Regions from separate parts of the Thermosynechococcus sp. M3746_W2019_013 genome, predicted to be linked through region 2. Evidence: predicted binding sites of a transcription regulator. Region 2 holds the regulator's gene; the other holds the start of a gene.

Region 1 (8,344 bases), on a different contig from region 2:
CAGGCGGGCAGGGTGCCAAAGATGTGCTCTCCGCCATCAAGGTGCCAGAGGTTGAAGTCCCCGGCGGAGGAACGGCCAATACAGCCAGCGCCAAAGCCACCGAGGGGCATTCCATGCCAAGGGCCATCGTCTAAATTGCTGGCATAGCGAACGCGATAAGGATTCTCCCAGCCTTGGCCGATCGCCCGAGTCCAAGCACAGTTGGCAAATTCAATCACACCACTTTCCGAAGACTTGCCTAATCCAGAATACCGCTTTAGCGCTGCGCCATTTCTTGGCACTTTGCGCAGAGGCCAAAAAACTCCAGGGTGTGGTAAAAAACCTTGAAGTGATAGGACTCCTGTAGCGCCGTTTCGAGTTGCTGTACAGGACACTGCTCAATTCCAATGGATGTGCCGCAGTGTAAACAAGTGAGGTAGTGCTGATCCTGCTGCACCAAGCTATAGACCAGTTCACCACTGGGCAAGGGGCGTGCTTGCACCTCACCATTGATGCGCAGACTATCTAGGGTGCGATAAACCGTTGCCAGACCTAGGGGTGTATGTCGTTGCCGCAGTTCTAAAAAAAGCTCCTGCGCCGAGAGGGATCGGCCGCTGGCTCTAAGGGCCTCGAGAATAATGGCTTGGCTACGGGTGCGTCGCGGCGGCATAGCAATAGAACAATATTACCTTGATTTTACCCTGCCCTTGCGGCTGCAATGAGATGAGCAATCAGACCTTGCGGCCAATCAGTTGGATCACCCAGCCTCGCCCGCGATGGCCTTGGCCCTCATGGATGTGCCGCTGGATTTCAAGGGCGTGGAGCCACTCTAGACCCGTCAGTTCTCTCTTCATTTGCTCTAGGTCGTGCAGTAGTTCCAGTGTGGGCGGGCCCCCTGTGCCCATCCCCAGTTGTTTCTTGCTGTAGGTCTCACTGAGATAGAGGCCTTGGGGCTTGAGGGCTTTGACAATGCGCTGGTTGACTAGGGTACGCAGCTCTGGTGGCAGATGGCAAAAAATAGCAATAATTCCATCCCAGGCGTTTTCACCCAGGTCAAAATCCCGCAGATCGCAGTGATAGGTGGTCATTGAGACTCCCCTTTCTTGAGCAAGGCGCTGTGCTTTTGCCAGTCCCACTTGGGAGGCATCCACAGCCGTGACGGCATATCCCTGTTGAGCAAGATAAACCGCATTACGTCCTTCCCCTTCGGCGAGGGAGAGAATTTGCCCTTGGGCCCTAAAGTCATGGGCATGGGCTTTGAGGAAGTCGTTTGGCTCTGTGCCGTAGAAATAGGTGTCTCCTTGAAAGCGAGTGTCCCACATAGATATCGGCTCTTTTAGACGGCAATCACTAGAGTTTCAAAGCGTTTTTCAGGGACTGGTCAGCCATCTTTTTCAAGCACAGCAATATACCCTCCAATTGCCTGATATGAGTCAGCGATTTTCCTTTTGTCTTGCCTTGAGTGATACAGCCGCCCAAGCTTGGGCATTCAGCGACCCCGTACCATCTTTGCCGGTATAGATGATGAGTTGTCTCGCTGAGCACCGCTAGTTTTCTACAGTTGAGTTACCTGAGAGTCTTTGCTGGCGATCGCCCCCAAAACACGAGCAATTAAGTAAAGGGAGCCACAGACCACGCAGCGATCGCCCCCCCTGTCGAGGGCTTCAGCCACATCGTTAAAAAGACGGCATTCCCCTAACCGAGGGCAACAGGTGTAGGCAAGTTCCTTCAAGTCCTCTAAGTTAGCACTAGCGTGATCCGGGACGGGCACCAACCACAGGCGATCGCCGGCTCGCAGGAGATGTTTGAGAATCCCCCCATGATCCTTATTGGCTAGCATCCCCACTACCCAAGTCACCTCTGTCCAGCCCAATTGATCTACATATTGCCGTAGATAAGCGGCTGCAGGAGCATTGTGGGCACCATCAATGAGCAGTTTTCGCCCTTGCCAGTGTAACCATTGCAGTCGTCCCGGCCAGCGGGTTTGTGCCATTCCCTGTTGAATCGCTGTTAGGGAAATTTGCCAGCCTTGAGCTTGCAGACATTGCAGTGTGGCGATCGCGATCGCGGAATTGGTTAACTGCATTTCTCCCGCCAAAGGCAAGGGATACTCAATGCCACCCCAAGTTGCCCATCCAGCCCGCTCAACACACCACTGCGCCGGTTCTGGCCAGACGGTCGGGCAAGCCAAAGCTGTTAAACGCTCGGCAATCACCGTCTTTGCCTCTGGAGGAACAGGACCAACAACAGCGGGTACACCCTGCTTAAGAATTCCAGCCTTTTCGCCCGCAATCGCCCCCAAAGTATTGCCCAACCGCTGCCAATGATCCCAACCAATGGAAGTAATCACACTCACCAAAGGGGGCTGACACACATTCGTGGCATCCAAGCGCCCCCCTAAGCCCACCTCCATCACCGCCACCTCCACCCCCTGCTGGGCAAAATAGAGCCATGCCGCCGCCGTGACCACTTCAAACTGACTGGGGGGATAGGCCACCTGGGGCAAGACGGCTTCAATTTGTTGAATGAGGGTCAAAAAGACCTGCGGGGCAATGGGTTCACCATCGACACAAATGCGCTCACACCAGCTCAACAGATGGGGCGAGGTATAACGACCCGTGCGATAGCCCGCTGCCCGCAAAACACTATCCAAATAGGCACACACCGAGCCTTTGCCATTTGTCCCCGCAACGTGGATCAAGGGCACCTGTAACTGGGGAGACCCCAAGGCACTCAGGAGCGCCTGGATGGGTTCAAGGCCAAGGCGCACCCCAAAGCGGGCGTAGGGACTCAGCGCTGCCGTCAGTGGATCACCCACGGCCAGCTCGATGGAAAAGGATTAGCGGGGCTCGCGACGACCATGGCGCCATGTGGCAATAATCCGGGAGCCATCTGGCAGGGTGAGCACCCCCTCTCCGTCAAATAAGCCATTGCGAAACTGTCCAGCATAGCTTGTGCCATTCCCAAAGGAGAGCATTCCAGTTCCATGATACTTGCCCGCTAGAAACTGTCCCTCGTAGCGAGTGCCGTCGGGAAAGGTGAGTACCCCCTCCCCATGGTATTGACCATTGAGAAACGTCCCCTCGTAGCGCTGGCCATTGGCCAGTTGTAGAATGCCCTTGCCATTGAAGATACCATCGGCAAAGCCACCCTCATAGCGTCCGCCATCGGCATAGGTGAGCACCCCCTGACCGTGGTAGCGGCCATTGCGAAATTCTCCCTCGTAGCGGTTGCCATTGGCCATCGTGAGGATGCCTTGGCCATTAAAGCGACCGTTTAGCAATTCCCCTTTGTAGGTGCTGCCATCGGGGAGGGTCAGGGTGACATCCCCCGTGACCCGCTGCCCTTCATAGACGGCAATTTGAGCAGTTACAGGAGCCAACTGTAGGGTTGCACACCCTAAACCCATCAGGAAAGAACTGAGCACCCAGCGGCGGACAACAGCGGCATTGGCGTGGTGCGAATGGGTCATCACTGGACACTCCACAAGGGTGGACAATTGCAACATATCTAACTGGTACAAGTTGCTCCCTATGCAGAATTGAGGCAGAGACCCAAGTTTTTGTATCTTGGAATACATATACTTAGGGGTAAATTCAGGGATGATTGGTTTATTTGTCTCAAACTTTGCAACTCAACCCTAGGATTTTTCTAGGGATTTTAGCTGGGGGTTTATAGGTTCCAACGGTTTTCTTTGTCGATTGGACATCTGCACCTATGAAACTGCGTTCTATCTTGCGCCGCCGGTTACGTCTTCAGCATCCCCTGACTCCGATTCTCTATCTGCCCCCTCGCCGCACGCGATTGACCTTTGCGGTGATGATTGGTGTGCTGAGTGCAACAGCCGCACTGGGGCAGGATACTGCCGCCTCAACGGCGGTTCCGGCAAAGGTGCAGGTGGTGCTCAACACGCTCTGGGTGATTTTTGCAGGCGTGCTGGTATTTTTCATGAATGCTGGCTTTTGCATGTTGGAAACGGGCTTTTGCCGGGCCAAGAATGCGGTGAACCTGCTCTCAAAGAACCTGATTGTCTTTGCCCTTTCGAGTATCGCCTATTGGGCGATTGGCTTTGCCCTAATGTTTGGGGATGGCAATGGGGTGGTGGGCAGCAGTGGTTTCTTTTTGCTGGGGGCCGATAACAGTCCGGCCACTGCCGAAGCCTACCGGGGGGTCTATAGTTCCCTCAGTTGGGCAGCGGTACCCCTGTTTGCTAAGTTCTTCTTTCAAGTGGTCTTTGCGGGAACGGCCGCCACAATTGTTTCTGGGGCAGTGGCGGAGCGGATTAAGTTCTATGCCTTCTTTATCTTCAGCTTGCTGCTGGTGGGGATTTCCTATCCAATTACGGGTCACTGGATCTGGGGTGGCGGTTGGCTGCAACAGCTAGGTATGTGGGATTTTGCCGGTTCTACGGTGGTGCACTCTGTAGGCGGATGGGCAGCATTGATGGGGGCAGCTCTCCTAGGGCCGCGTTTGGGGCGCTTTCTGCCGGATGGGTCGGTGGCAGCCATCCCCGGGCATAATTTTGCGATCGCCACCTTGGGTTGTTTGATCCTCTGGCTTGGTTGGTTTGGTTTTAATCCAGGGTCAACGATGACCGCAGATCCGGAGGCGATCGCCCACATTGTTGTGACCACAAATATGGCCGCAGCCTTTGGGGGTGTCACCGCAACGGTGGTTTCCACGCTCTACTTTGGGAAGCCCGACCTTTCGATGATCATTAATGGGATTCTGGCAGGATTAGTGGCCATCACAGCCCCCTGTGCCTTTGTCACCATTGAGAGCGCGGCGTTAATCGGCAGTATTGCCGGGATCATTATTATTTTTTCGGTGGTGACGCTCGATCGCCTAAAAATTGACGATCCAGTGGGAGCCATTTCCGTACACTTGGTCAATGGCATCTGGGGGACCATAGCAGTGGGGCTCTTTGCCGATGGACCGGGGCGCTTTTACGAAGCTGGGGCGGGGCCTCTCAAGGGATTGCTCTGGAGTGGTGACTTTACCCAGTTGGGGCACCAATTGGTGGGGGTACTGGCGGTGGGCGGGTTTACCGTTGCCTTTAGTACAGCAGTGTGGCTACTCCTGAACCTTACCATTGGCATTCGCGTTTCTCCAGAGGAGGAAATCGAGGGGTTGGACATTGGCGAGCATGGCATGGAGGCCTATGCGGGCTTCCTTTTGCGCGAAGAAGTGAAAGGATTTGTGGATTTGCTCAAACGGATGTCTGGCAGTGGTCGCTCCTAGGGTAGGCTTAACGCTCCTATTAATCCTGGGGGCATTGTTGGTTCTCAGTCCCTTGCTAGTGGTGCTTTGTACCTCCGGCTGGCCACCCGGAACCCTACCCACCCAATTATTGCCGCCCCAAGGCTGGACCTGGCAGAGCTATCAGGCGGCATGGCGGCAGGGACACTTTATCTTAGCTTTTGCCAACTCAACGTTTGTGGCCTTAGCGGTGACGGCGCTCCAGTTGGTAACTTCAGCCCTAGCGGGTTACGCCCTTGCCCGACTTTCGTTTCCGGGGCAACAGACGATTCTGCTGCTGATGCTAGCAATCCTAGTGATCCCATTTCAGCTTTTGGTGATCCCAATTTTTCTCATCCTGAAGGCGGCTCATCTGATCAATACCTATGGCGCGTTGATCTTACCAACGGCGGCCAATGGCTTTGGTGTCTTTTTGATGCGGCAGTTTTTTCTCACATTGCCCGTTGCCCTTGAGGAGGCAGCCCGCTTGGATGGGGCAAATCGCTGGCAGGTTCTCTGGCATATTCTCTTGCCCCTGAGCCGACCAGCCTTGGTAACGCTCTTTATCTTTACCTTTATTGGCGAGTGGAATGATCTGTTTAAGCCCTTGGTTTTTACCACCAAGCCAGAACTGATCACCGTGCAGCTTTCCTTGGCCAATTTTCAGGAGCAGTTCACCAATGATTGGCCGTTGATGATGGCAGCGGCGGTGATTGCCACTGTACCGGTGATGATTTTGTTTATTTTGGGTCAGCGGCAACTGATTCGCGGTATTGCCACCACGGGGCTAAAGAACTAAGGTACCGTTCGGAAAACCGTACTGCAACAGGAGTTGCGATCGCCAACCGTCTCTCGCTACATTAGCACTCGAAGGGTGAGAGTGCTAAACAATTACCAGTGATGCTCTTACTCCCCAGAGACTGCGCGATGAGCCGTGCAGTGAGTGCTATCAATCCATACTCTTACAATTGGGAGAACAGTACGCTATGGCAGCCGTATCTCTAAGCGTTTCAACTGTGAAACCTTTGGGCGATCGCATTTTTGTCAAAGTCGCCGAAAGCGAAGAACGGACCGCAGGGGGGATTCTCCTGCCCGACAATGCCCGTGAAAAACCCCAAGTGGGCGAAGTGACCGCCGTCGGTCCCGGCAAACTCACTGAAGACGGCAAGCGTCAGCCCATGGATGTGAAAGTGGGTGACAAGGTGCTGTACTCCAAGTATGCCGGTACCGAAGTGAAACTAGGGGGCGAAGACTACGTTCTCCTCTCAGAAAAAGACATCTTGGCCATTGTGGGCTAGGTCACTGACTTCCTTGCATCTCGGTGCGATTTTTTCATCACTGTTGAACGATTGAGGTAGGAAACACATATGGCGAAGCGCATTATCTACAACGAAAATGCTCGTCGGGCCCTTGAAAAAGGGATGGACATCTTGGCTGAATCCGTGGCCGTGACCCTTGGTCCGAAAGGGCGGAACGTGGTTTTGGAGAAAAAATTTGGTGCGCCGCAAATTGTCAATGATGGTGTCACCATTGCTAAAGAAATTGAACTTGAAGATCACATTGAAAACACCGGTGTGGCGCTGATCCGCCAAGCCGCCTCGAAAACCAATGATGCTGCCGGTGACGGCACCACGACGGCGACGGTTCTCGCCCATGCCATGGTGAAAGAGGGGCTGCGCAACGTTGCTGCTGGCGCTAACCCCATTGCCCTAAAACGCGGGATTGACAAAGCCACCCACTTCCTGGTGGAAAAAATTGCCGAACACGCCCGTCCAGTGGAAGACTCCAAAGCCATTGCCCAAGTGGCGGCCATCTCGGCGGGAAATGATGAAGAAGTGGGTCAGATGATTGCCGACGCCATGGACAAAGTGGGCAAAGAAGGCGTGATCTCCCTCGAAGAAGGCAAATCCATGACCACCGAACTGGAGGTCACTGAGGGGATGCGCTTTGACAAGGGCTACATCTCCCCCTACTTTGCCACCGACACCGAGCGCATGGAAGCCGTGTTCGATGAACCCTTCGTGCTGATCACCGACAAGAAAATTACCTTGGTGCAAGATCTGGTGCCGATCCTCGAACAGGTGGCTCGCGCCGGTAAGCCCTTGGTCATCATTGCCGAAGACATCGAGAAAGAAGCCTTGGCCACCCTCGTGGTCAACCGTCTGCGCGGTGTCTTGAATGTCGCTGCGGTGAAAGCTCCCGGCTTTGGCGATCGCCGTAAAGCGATGCTCGAAGATATTGCCGTCCTCACAGCGGGTCAAGTGATCACCGAAGATGCGGGTCTGAAGCTGGAAAATGCCAAGCTGGATATGCTCGGTAAAGCTCGCCGCATCACAATCACCAAAGATCACACCACGATTGTTGCCGAAGGCAATGAAAAAGCCGTCAAGGCTCGCTGCGAGCAAATCCGTCGCCAAATCGAAGAAACCGACTCCAGCTACGACAAAGAAAAACTGCAGGAGCGGTTGGCCAAACTAGCTGGTGGGGTGGCGGTGATTAAAGTCGGTGCTGCCACCGAAACTGAAATGAAAGATCGCAAACTCCGTCTGGAAGATGCGATTAACGCCACCAAAGCCGCTGTTGAGGAGGGGATTGTTCCCGGTGGCGGTACCACCTTGGTTCACTTGGCTCCTGAGTTGAGCAACTGGGCCGCTGAGCACCTAACGGGTGAAGAACTGATTGGTGCCAACATTGTTGAGCGTGCCCTCAGCGCTCCCCTGCGTCGCATTGCGGAAAACGCGGGTCAAAATGGTGCCATCATTGTTGAACGGGTCAAAGAAAAACCCTTCGATGTGGGTTATGATGCCGCTAAAGATGAATATGTCAACATGTTTGATGCCGGTATCGTTGACCCTGCCAAAGTTACCCGCTCGGCTCTGCAAAATGCGGCCTCTATTGCTGGCATGGTGCTAACCACCGAGTGCATCATCGTTGACAAGCCCGAACCCAAGGAAAATAATCCTGCGGGCAGCGGTGCTGGCATGGGCGGTGACTTCGACTACTAAGCCCATCCCTACCCTGGGCACAGAGTCAATCCCTGAACCTGCCTAGGCGAGGGTTACCCACACGGGAAGCGGGGCAACCAAACCCCGCTTTTTTCATGGCTGAGTGGCTGCGAAAGGGTTTG
Region 2 (8,344 bases):
CTCTGCGCGTTGAGGGAGAAACGGTGCGCTGGTTAATTCCCCAACGGCAATTGGTGAGCGATCGCCCCCTGCGGGTCAGCTATCCCAGCCAAGGCATTGAAGGGCAGGCCAATCGCGGTGTCTTCCTGATTGCTGAAAACCGCGCCATCTTTGACAAGGTCCAAATCAATAGCCAACCTCAACAGTCGCAACTGCGTGCCCAACGCCTCAATTGGTGGATTCCCCAAGAGCGGCTAGAAGCTAGCGGTCAGGTGGAAATCCAGCGCCCCAATGCCCAACTACGCACAGCTCAACTGATTTGGCGGATTCCCCAGCAGGAAGTTGAAGCCCAAGGGGGAGTCTTTTACCGCCAGAGCAATCCCCGCATTCAAGTTCAGGGACAGCGGGCAAAAGGGTGGCTTGATCGCCAAGAGGTGATTGTCAGTGGCAATGTTCAGAGCAAAGTGCCGTTGCGAGTGCGCCTTCCCTAGACTGAATCATAGAAACAATCAGTCCCTATGAGTACCGCACCACTGCAAATTCTTGACTTGGGGGGTGAAATTCTCCTTTTCCAGCGTTTGATTCCGGTTCACCAGTGTCAGCAGGTGATTGCTACAGCTGAGAAGGTGGGGTTTGAGGATGCGCAAATTCTCATGGGAACGGTCGATCGCTCCGTGCGCGGCGGCAGTTTGCTCCGCTTTGATCCCCAAGACCCCCAACAGGCGATGATGCGGCAGATTCTTCTCCAGGCCACGCAAACAATTCAAATCGTCCTCTACCAACACTATGGGATTCGCTTCCCTGAAATTGAAAACTTCTCCATCCTGCGCTATCGGGTGGGCGAGGGCTATCGCCGCCATGTGGACAACCTATTGCTGGCCAGTCGGCAAATGGAACTGGCCCAAGGTATCCCGACGCGGGATGTCAGTCTGGTGGGCTATCTCAATGAGGACTTTGAGGGGGGAGAAACCTATTTCGATCGCCAAGGGGTAAAGGTTACCCCACGGACGGGAGATATTGTTGTCTTTCCCGCCTACTACACCCATCCCCATGCCGCCTTGCCCGTGATCCAGGGCACTAAATATGCCTTTGCCACTTGGTTATTCTATTGATGAATGATGATTGAATGATGATGAACCCTTGAGGTAATACCAATGACTGAACCCCTGCGCTTCAAAACCTCGCCCCTGGTTTCTGGAACACTCCTTGCCCTCTACGGCGCACTCACGCTGCCCCTCCCGTTTTTGGCGGTACAGACGGCGGCTCCCATTTCGCCCCTGCTTCTTTGGGGGGCGATCGCCCTCGGGGGTGTGTTCCTCTGGGGAGCCCTGAGTCAACGGGTAGAACTGGATGCTGTGGGAATCCGCCTCACCTATCCCCATTGGGTTCCCCCCTTCCTGCGGCAGCAGTGGCAACTGATTTGGTCAGATATTCAAGGGCTTCAGCCCCGTAGTACCAGCCAAGGGGGCTGGGTCTATTATCTGGTGACTGCCACAGGTCAAGGGTATCTTCTGCCGATGCGAGTGGCGGGTTTTGCCCAAATGATGCGTGCCATTGAAGCCCATACGGGATTGCCCACAGATGTAATTAAGCCCCTCGCTCAACCTTGGATGTATGGTATTTTGGCTGTTTTTACGCTGCTGTTGGGCGCTGTTGATCTATGGGTTTTAACCACTGTGGGATAATGGGGACGTATTTGGGTGCTGAGCGATGACCATGAGTGCGAATCGGTTTGTGGGATATCTGCGTCGAGGAGTGGTGTGCCTGCTCCTGAGTGTCCTGTGTTGGTCAAGTATCGCCACGCTGCCGGCGATCGCTGCTATTCCAGTACGGCTCTTTGACCTGAATTACCACGAATGTCCGCCAGAAATTGGTGAGGGTTCGGTCACACCCGGGGGTACCACCCTCAAGGCCAACTGCTACCTGATTACTGGTAAAGCGGAGAATAAATCGGGCAAAACCGTGGTAGATGCCGATGTCTTTGGCCGCATCTACGATGCCAATGGTAATCCAGTGCTGCAAAACCGCACCCGGGTCGGTGCAATTGATGTGATTCCACCCGGCATCAGCGAGTTTGAAATTCGCATTAGTGTGCCCTACGACCAACCAGAGCCTTTGCAGTTAGAGCAATTTAAGGCCTCTGGCTTTACAGCAAAAGTACGCGGTTAAGCCCCCCGTCTCTCCTCAGTCTCCCACTGAGGGACAGAAATTGTGATACTTTAGAATCCCTGTCACTCCATTTTTCGGGAACACTAGCACTATGCCGTTTCATTTCTAAACGTTGAGCAACTGCCGGCAAAGGTTCTCTGTTGGTATTGGGCGTGCATGAATGTGCTGTCATCGTTGATAGACGAGTTCATCCTATAGAGGTTTGGGTTCAGGTGCGCATTCCTCTCGACTATTACCAAGTGCTGGGTGTGCCAATTCAGGCAACGCCGGAGCAAATTGAGCAAGCGTTTCAGGATCGGCTGCTGCAACTGCCTACCCAGCAGCACTCCCCCACCACAGTTGCCACCCGTCGGGAACTCATTGAGCAGGCCTATGCAGTTTTGCGAGAACCGGAGCAGCGCCATGCCTACGATCGCCACTGCCGTGCGGTTGATGCCGAGGATTTGATTGTCCAGTTGGATCCCGATGCCACCGCTCCCTACATTGAAATTAGTGATGAGCAATTCTCGGGGGCACTCCTACTGCTCTATGAACTGGGAAATTATGCCCAAGTTGTCAAGTTGGGAGAAGTATTTCTCAAAAAGGATGTTCTTGATCTCAATCGCCCCTACACTTCCTCTGCCGCCGTTGCCGACATTACCCTCACTGTGGCTTTGGCCTATCTGGAATTGGGACGCGAGGAATGGCAGCGGCAGTCCTACCAAGCAGCCGCCTCTCAGCTAGAAGCCGGTCTAGCGGTACTTCAGCAGCGGTCAAACTGGTTTCCCGAACTCCAGGAACAGTTTCAGACGGAACTGAATCGGTTACGTCCTTACCTTATTCTAGAGTTACTGGCACTGCCTCTGGCCGATAGTGTGAATCGGCAGCGGGGTATTTTGTTGCTGCGGCAAATGCTGAGTGAGCGCGGGGGTGTTGAGGGGCGCCGTGATGATCACTCGGGACTTGCAGTTGAGGATTTTCTGAAATTTATTTTGCAACTGCGCAGCCATCTTACCGTGGCAGAGCAACAGGAACTCTTTGAACGGGAATCACAGCGTCCCTCAGCGGTGGCGACCTACCTTGCGGTACATGCCTTGGTGGCACGGGGCGTGCATGAACTTCAGCCGAGCTATATTCGTCGGGCCAAGGATTTATTGGAGCAGCTGCTCCCCAATCAAGATGTCTATCTTGAACTCGCCAGTTGCTTGCTGCTTTTGGGACAGCCCACCGAGGCATTGGCAGCTCTTGACAACAGCCAAGATCAACCGACTCTGGACTTTATCCGCCGTCATGCCGGTGAGGCTGGCGATCTACTGCCGGGGCTCTATTACTACACCACACAATGGCTCAGAGAAGAAATTTATCCTGCATTTCGGGACTTGGGGGAAACACCCGTGGCCTTGGATGCTTACTTTGCTGATCCCAATGTCCAAACCTACCTAGAGGCTCTCAGTGACGACTCTATTGCCTCTGAACCCCCTGCGACCACTGCCTCTGCGCTCCCTGAAGTGATGAGACCAACGGTGGCTGTGCCCCCTCCCGTCTCCTTCACAGCGGAAACGTTACCTTTGCAGGATCAGACTCGGCTAGGTCAGGGCTTTTCGGCATTGGCTTCGACCACTTCTTCAACTGCAACGGGGACAGCCACGCCCCAACCATCCACTCGCAAACGGCGCCGCCCTGGAAACAGTTGCTCCCAAAAACGTCAGACTGGGTTTTGGATGGGTGCAGGAGTTGTTCTTGTTGGTTTAGGAGCGTTGGCAAAAGTCTATTGGCCAGCCAAAACGGCTGAAGCCCCGATCTCGCCAGTGACACCGACTCCTGTGGCAACGCCGACCCCGACGCCACAACCGACGACCTTAGGGATCACTTTAACGCCAGAGATGGCGCGCGATCGCCTCCACACCTGGCAGCGAATGAAAGCCCAAGCCCTTGGGCCAGCATTTGAGATGGACAAACTAGCAACGATTTTGACGGAGCCAGAACTGAGCCGCTGGCGATCGCGGGCACGGGGCTTAAAGTCCGAGGGCAGCCATTGGGTTTATACCCTAAAGAACTTAGAGGTGAAGGAAGTCCGTCTCCAAAGGAGCGATCGTGTCGATGTGTTGGCGGAAGTCAATGAGGATGCCCGTTTCTATGAACAGGGAACCCTGCGCAATGATATTTCCTATAGCAATCCCTACCGGGTCATTTATACCTTTATCCGTCGTGGCAATCAATGGTTGATTCAACGCATGCAGGTGGTTAGTTAAGGGGCATTTCCACTTGTCGGCCAAGCTTGAGATTTAAGAGGGACAAAGACAGGATAAACAGGAATAAAATCAGTCCCATCGTACAGGCGTAGTTTATCTCTAAGCGCTGAAAGGCATTCTCGTAGATGTAATAAACAATGGTCTTGGAGCTATTGAGGGGACCCCCTTGGGTCATGACATAGACTTCTTCAAAGACCTTGGTGGCAGAAATTGCTGAGATAATGCTTACCAAAAGAAGATAGGGGCGCATCAGTGGCAATGTAATATCCCAATGCTGTTGCCAGCCGTCACTGCCATCGATCGCTGCCGCTTCGTACAGTTCACCGCTAATCCCCTGAAGGCCCGCCAGATAGATCACCATGTAGTAGCCCAAGCCTTTCCAGATGGTAACGGCCATGACACTAAAGAGGGCGAGTCGGGGACTCGTCAGCCAAGGAATGGGAGTGTCCCGCAGATGCAGACCCTGTACTAGTTGATTTAAGAGGCCATTGGGGGCATAGAGCCAGCGCCAAGCAATCCCCGCCACCACCATTGAGATAATCACGGGGCTGTAGTAGGCAGCACGAAACCAGTGGATGCCCCGCAGGGGTTGGTTGACAAGAATCGCCAGCAGCAGAGGCGCGATCGCCAGAATTGGCACCACCACCACTAAATAGAGGAAAGTATTGCCCAAGGTTTTCCAGAAGACGCCATCGCCCCACAACTGGGCAAAATTGGCCCACCCTACCCACACAGGGGGGCTCAGGAGATCGGTTTCATAGCGGCTGAAACTGAGGAAAAAGGCCTGTAGGGCTGGCCAAAAGACCGTCAGTGTTAGCAACCCTAAGGCAGGGGCAAGAAAGAGGTAGGGGGTGAGGGATTGCCCTTTCATTGGCTGCGGGGATGCTGTTGACGATAGGCACGCATTTGCGCTACAAACTCGCCAAAGAGATAATCGGCATCGTGGGGGCCGGGGCTGGCTTCCGGGTGGTACTGCACTGAGAAAATTGGCAATGTTTGGTGCTTCAAACCCGCAACGGTTTTGTCATTGAGGTTAAAGTGAGTAATCTCTACGGGAGTTTGGGCAAGGGATTCTTCGGTGATAGCAAAGCCGTGGTTTTGGCTGGTAATTTCCACTTCCTGGGTCAGCCCAGCGGGCTGGTTCAACCCCCGGTGACCGAACTTCAGCTTGAAGGTTTCTGCCCCCAAGGAGAGTCCCAACAACTGATGCCCCAGACAAATGCCAAACATGGGACGCTGCGCCCCTAGTAATTTGCGCGCGGTTTCAATGCCTTCCTGAACCGCCGCAGGGTCACCCGGGCCATTAGAGAGGAAAATGCCATCGGGGTCATAGCTGAGAATCGTTTCCGCTGGCGTATCCGCCGGCACGACAATCACACGGCAGCCATAGCTGGCCAAGCGACGGAGAATGTTGCGCTTCACGCCAAAATCAATGGCCACAACTGTCAAGGGTGGTTCCTCGGGAGCAGTTTGGGGACGAAATTCCCAAGCGGGGGGCGTTGGCTCTGTCCATTCATAGGGGGTGCGGGTGGTCACGACTTTGGCTAGATTTTGTCCCTGCATACTGGGAGCGGCAAGGACTTTTTGCAGCAGTTCAACGGGGTCAAGGATTTCTGTGGAGATGCCGCCATTCATGGCACCCACGGTACGAATTTTGCGGGTGAGGGCGCGGGTGTCAATCCCATAAATTGCGGGAATTCGATGGGCTTTGAGGTAATCAGGTAACGATTGTTGCGATCGCCAGTTACTGGGAATATCGCAGATATTGCGAGCAATAGCACCCCGCACTTGGGGGCGATCGGATTCATCGTCTTCGGGGGTGGTTCCTGTATTGCCCAACTCGGGGTAGGTGAATGTCACGATTTGACCATAATAACTAGGGTCGGTGAGCACCTCTTGATAACCCGTCATGCCGGTATTAAAGACCACCTCTCCAATAGCTGTCCCCGGTGCCCCAAAGGAAAAACCACGAAAGACTGAACCATCGGCGAGAACCAGCAAGGCGGGTGTAGGCATTTCAATTTCTCCAAGTGTCCCTAGGAAAGGCCAATAACTTATTGTGCCCGATCCAGCCAATGGTTGACCGCACAGGGTTTGCCCTTGTGTTTTCGGGAATGCCCATCCTCTTTAGGGCATGGGAGGGCAGCGGTGGCTGCTTTCCTCCTCGGTTGAGGAATTTGGCTTTAACCAGTATAGGGCTACCGGTTTTTTTTGAGACTGGGCTGGCTCTCTGCCTACCTCATCCCCAAAAGCTCAGCCCCTTGCGGAGCTGAGGAGCACTCACCTATAGCGACTGACTTGCTCTGTTAAATAATCTGCCGCTGTGGCCACTAAGGGAATAATCCGGGCATAGGGCATCCGCGTCGGCCCTAGAATGCCAACGCTGCCTACGGGAGAGTCCCTATAGCAGTAGCAGGAATAGACCAAGGTACAGGACTGCATCGGCGCTAGGGTATTTTCACTGCCAATGCGGATTTGCACTTGGGACGGAGCTTGGCTATCGCTACTGATCAGGGGAGCCAGTTGATCCTGTTGGTCTTCGAGAAGATGCAGTAGCATTTGTACCTGCTCCACTTGGGAAAATTCTGGCTGCTGGAGGACATCTGCAAGACCACTGATGACAAAGGAGGTCCTCTGGTGGCTGCAGCGATCGCTCAACTGCCGCAGTAGGGTCTGAAGCTGCTGGCTGTAGGCCTGAAACTCCAAATCCAGTTTTTGCCAGTCAATGGCACTGAATTCCACCAGCGATCGCCCCTGCAACTGATGATTGAGGAAGTTGGTCAGTACCTGTAGGGTGCGCTCCCGTAGTTCGGGATCTTCTTCCTCCTGGCCCAGTTGAATGAGCGCTGATTGGGTTTCGTAGGTATCCAGAACAAGAATTACCATCACCTGCTGCGCATCCAAAGCGACCAGTTGAATCACCCGAATTTGTCGCTCCAAAGAATTGGGCAGTGTGATTAGCGTAATGTAGCCACTGAGATCCGAAAGCAACTGCGCTGCTTGCCGCAAGATCACCTCAAGACGTTGTTGTCCCCAAATAAACCGCTCACTCAAGAGACTCTCGGCTTTGCGAGCTATATCGGGAATAGGCTGGATCAGTTCATCCACATAAACGCGATAGCCAGAATCGGAGGGCACCCGCCCGGCGGAGGTGTGGGGCTGGTAAAGCAGGCCGCTTTTCTCGAGGAGTAGCATCGTATTGCGCACGGTGGCTGGGCTGACGTTCAGGTTATATTCGGTGGCGATCGCCTTTGAGCCGACGGGTTCTGCCGTAGCAATGTAATGGTTAATCGTAGCGCCCAGAATTTGCTTTTGGCGATCGCTGAGTTCAATCGTCATAACTTCTTACACCTGCAATTTCTTATTGGTGTTTTTTATTTATCTATATCTATAAACTAATCTATATACCCTTCCCCTTTCAGCTCTCCAGCTAAGGGGGGCACTGGAAGTGGTTAAGGCCCACTGCCAATAGTGGGTTCCCAAATAAATTGTAAATGGACAGACCAAGGCTGTGGGGGGCGGCTGCTGACCTGTATGGCCTGTAAAAACTCCCGTAGATAAAAGCGTTGCTCTGCGGCTGAGAGTTGGTACCAAAATTGAGGCTGACCCAGGGTCACCGCCAGTTGCAAGAGATTGCTAGGGGGCAGTTGTGCCTGCTGTGCCTCAATGCGTGCCCGCTCCCCAGCCAGTTTATAACGGCGCAGTTGAGCCGTTTCCGCATCCAAGAGACCTTGGCCTTCTAGTTCCGTGAGTTGTTGCAGCTGCCTGTCAATGGCTGCAATTTCGGTGGTGAGGGGTGACGATGGTAGGCAAAGTTCAGCGATCGCCGGCGGCAGGCGTTCGGCAATTTGATCAATCACAGCAGCCAGGGCAGCGTTGTAGGGAATGCTGCGACACTTCGGGGAAAGCGGACAGTGGAGGGGACGCAAATAGGCATATTGGCTGGGTTGGCGATAGGGCTGCAC

What was found. Region 2 encodes HrcA, which represses chaperone genes, less so after heat shock. Its sites were predicted from a motif close to TTAGCACTCNNANNNTNNGAGTGCTAA; they were not measured.
Region 1: the regulator HrcA is predicted to act here: its motif matches at 6,078-6,104, upstream of groES (co-chaperone GroES).

Annotation. Positions count from the first base shown of each region.
Region 1 is NZ_DVDW01000034.1:49,544-57,887, forward strand. It holds gene IGQ16_RS06580 (GH116 family glycosyl hydrolase) at 1-218, opposite strand, end outside; gene IGQ16_RS06585 (Fur family transcriptional regulator) at 257-649, opposite strand; gene IGQ16_RS06590 (bifunctional 2-polyprenyl-6-hydroxyphenol methylase/3-demethylubiquinol 3-O-methyltransferase UbiG) at 711-1,301, opposite strand; gene IGQ16_RS06595 (folylpolyglutamate synthase/dihydrofolate synthase family protein) at 1,535-2,797, opposite strand; gene IGQ16_RS06600 (MORN repeat-containing protein) at 2,819-3,487, opposite strand; gene IGQ16_RS06605 (ammonium transporter) at 3,697-5,220, shown strand; gene IGQ16_RS06610 (carbohydrate ABC transporter permease) at 5,207-6,016, shown strand; gene groES (co-chaperone GroES) at 6,204-6,515, shown strand; gene groL (chaperonin GroEL) at 6,585-8,222, shown strand.
Region 2 is NZ_DVDW01000035.1:61,979-70,322, reverse strand. It holds gene lptC (LPS export ABC transporter periplasmic protein LptC) at 1-470, shown strand, start outside; gene IGQ16_RS07165 (2OG-Fe(II) oxygenase) at 498-1,091, shown strand; gene IGQ16_RS07160 (hypothetical protein) at 1,134-1,664, shown strand; gene IGQ16_RS07155 (hypothetical protein) at 1,690-2,148, shown strand; gene IGQ16_RS07150 (IMS domain-containing protein) at 2,361-4,379, shown strand; gene IGQ16_RS07145 (carbohydrate ABC transporter permease) at 4,372-5,250, opposite strand; gene carA (glutamine-hydrolyzing carbamoyl-phosphate synthase small subunit) at 5,247-6,395, opposite strand; gene hrcA (heat-inducible transcriptional repressor HrcA) at 6,660-7,718, opposite strand; gene IGQ16_RS07130 (recombinase family protein) at 7,832-8,344, opposite strand, start outside.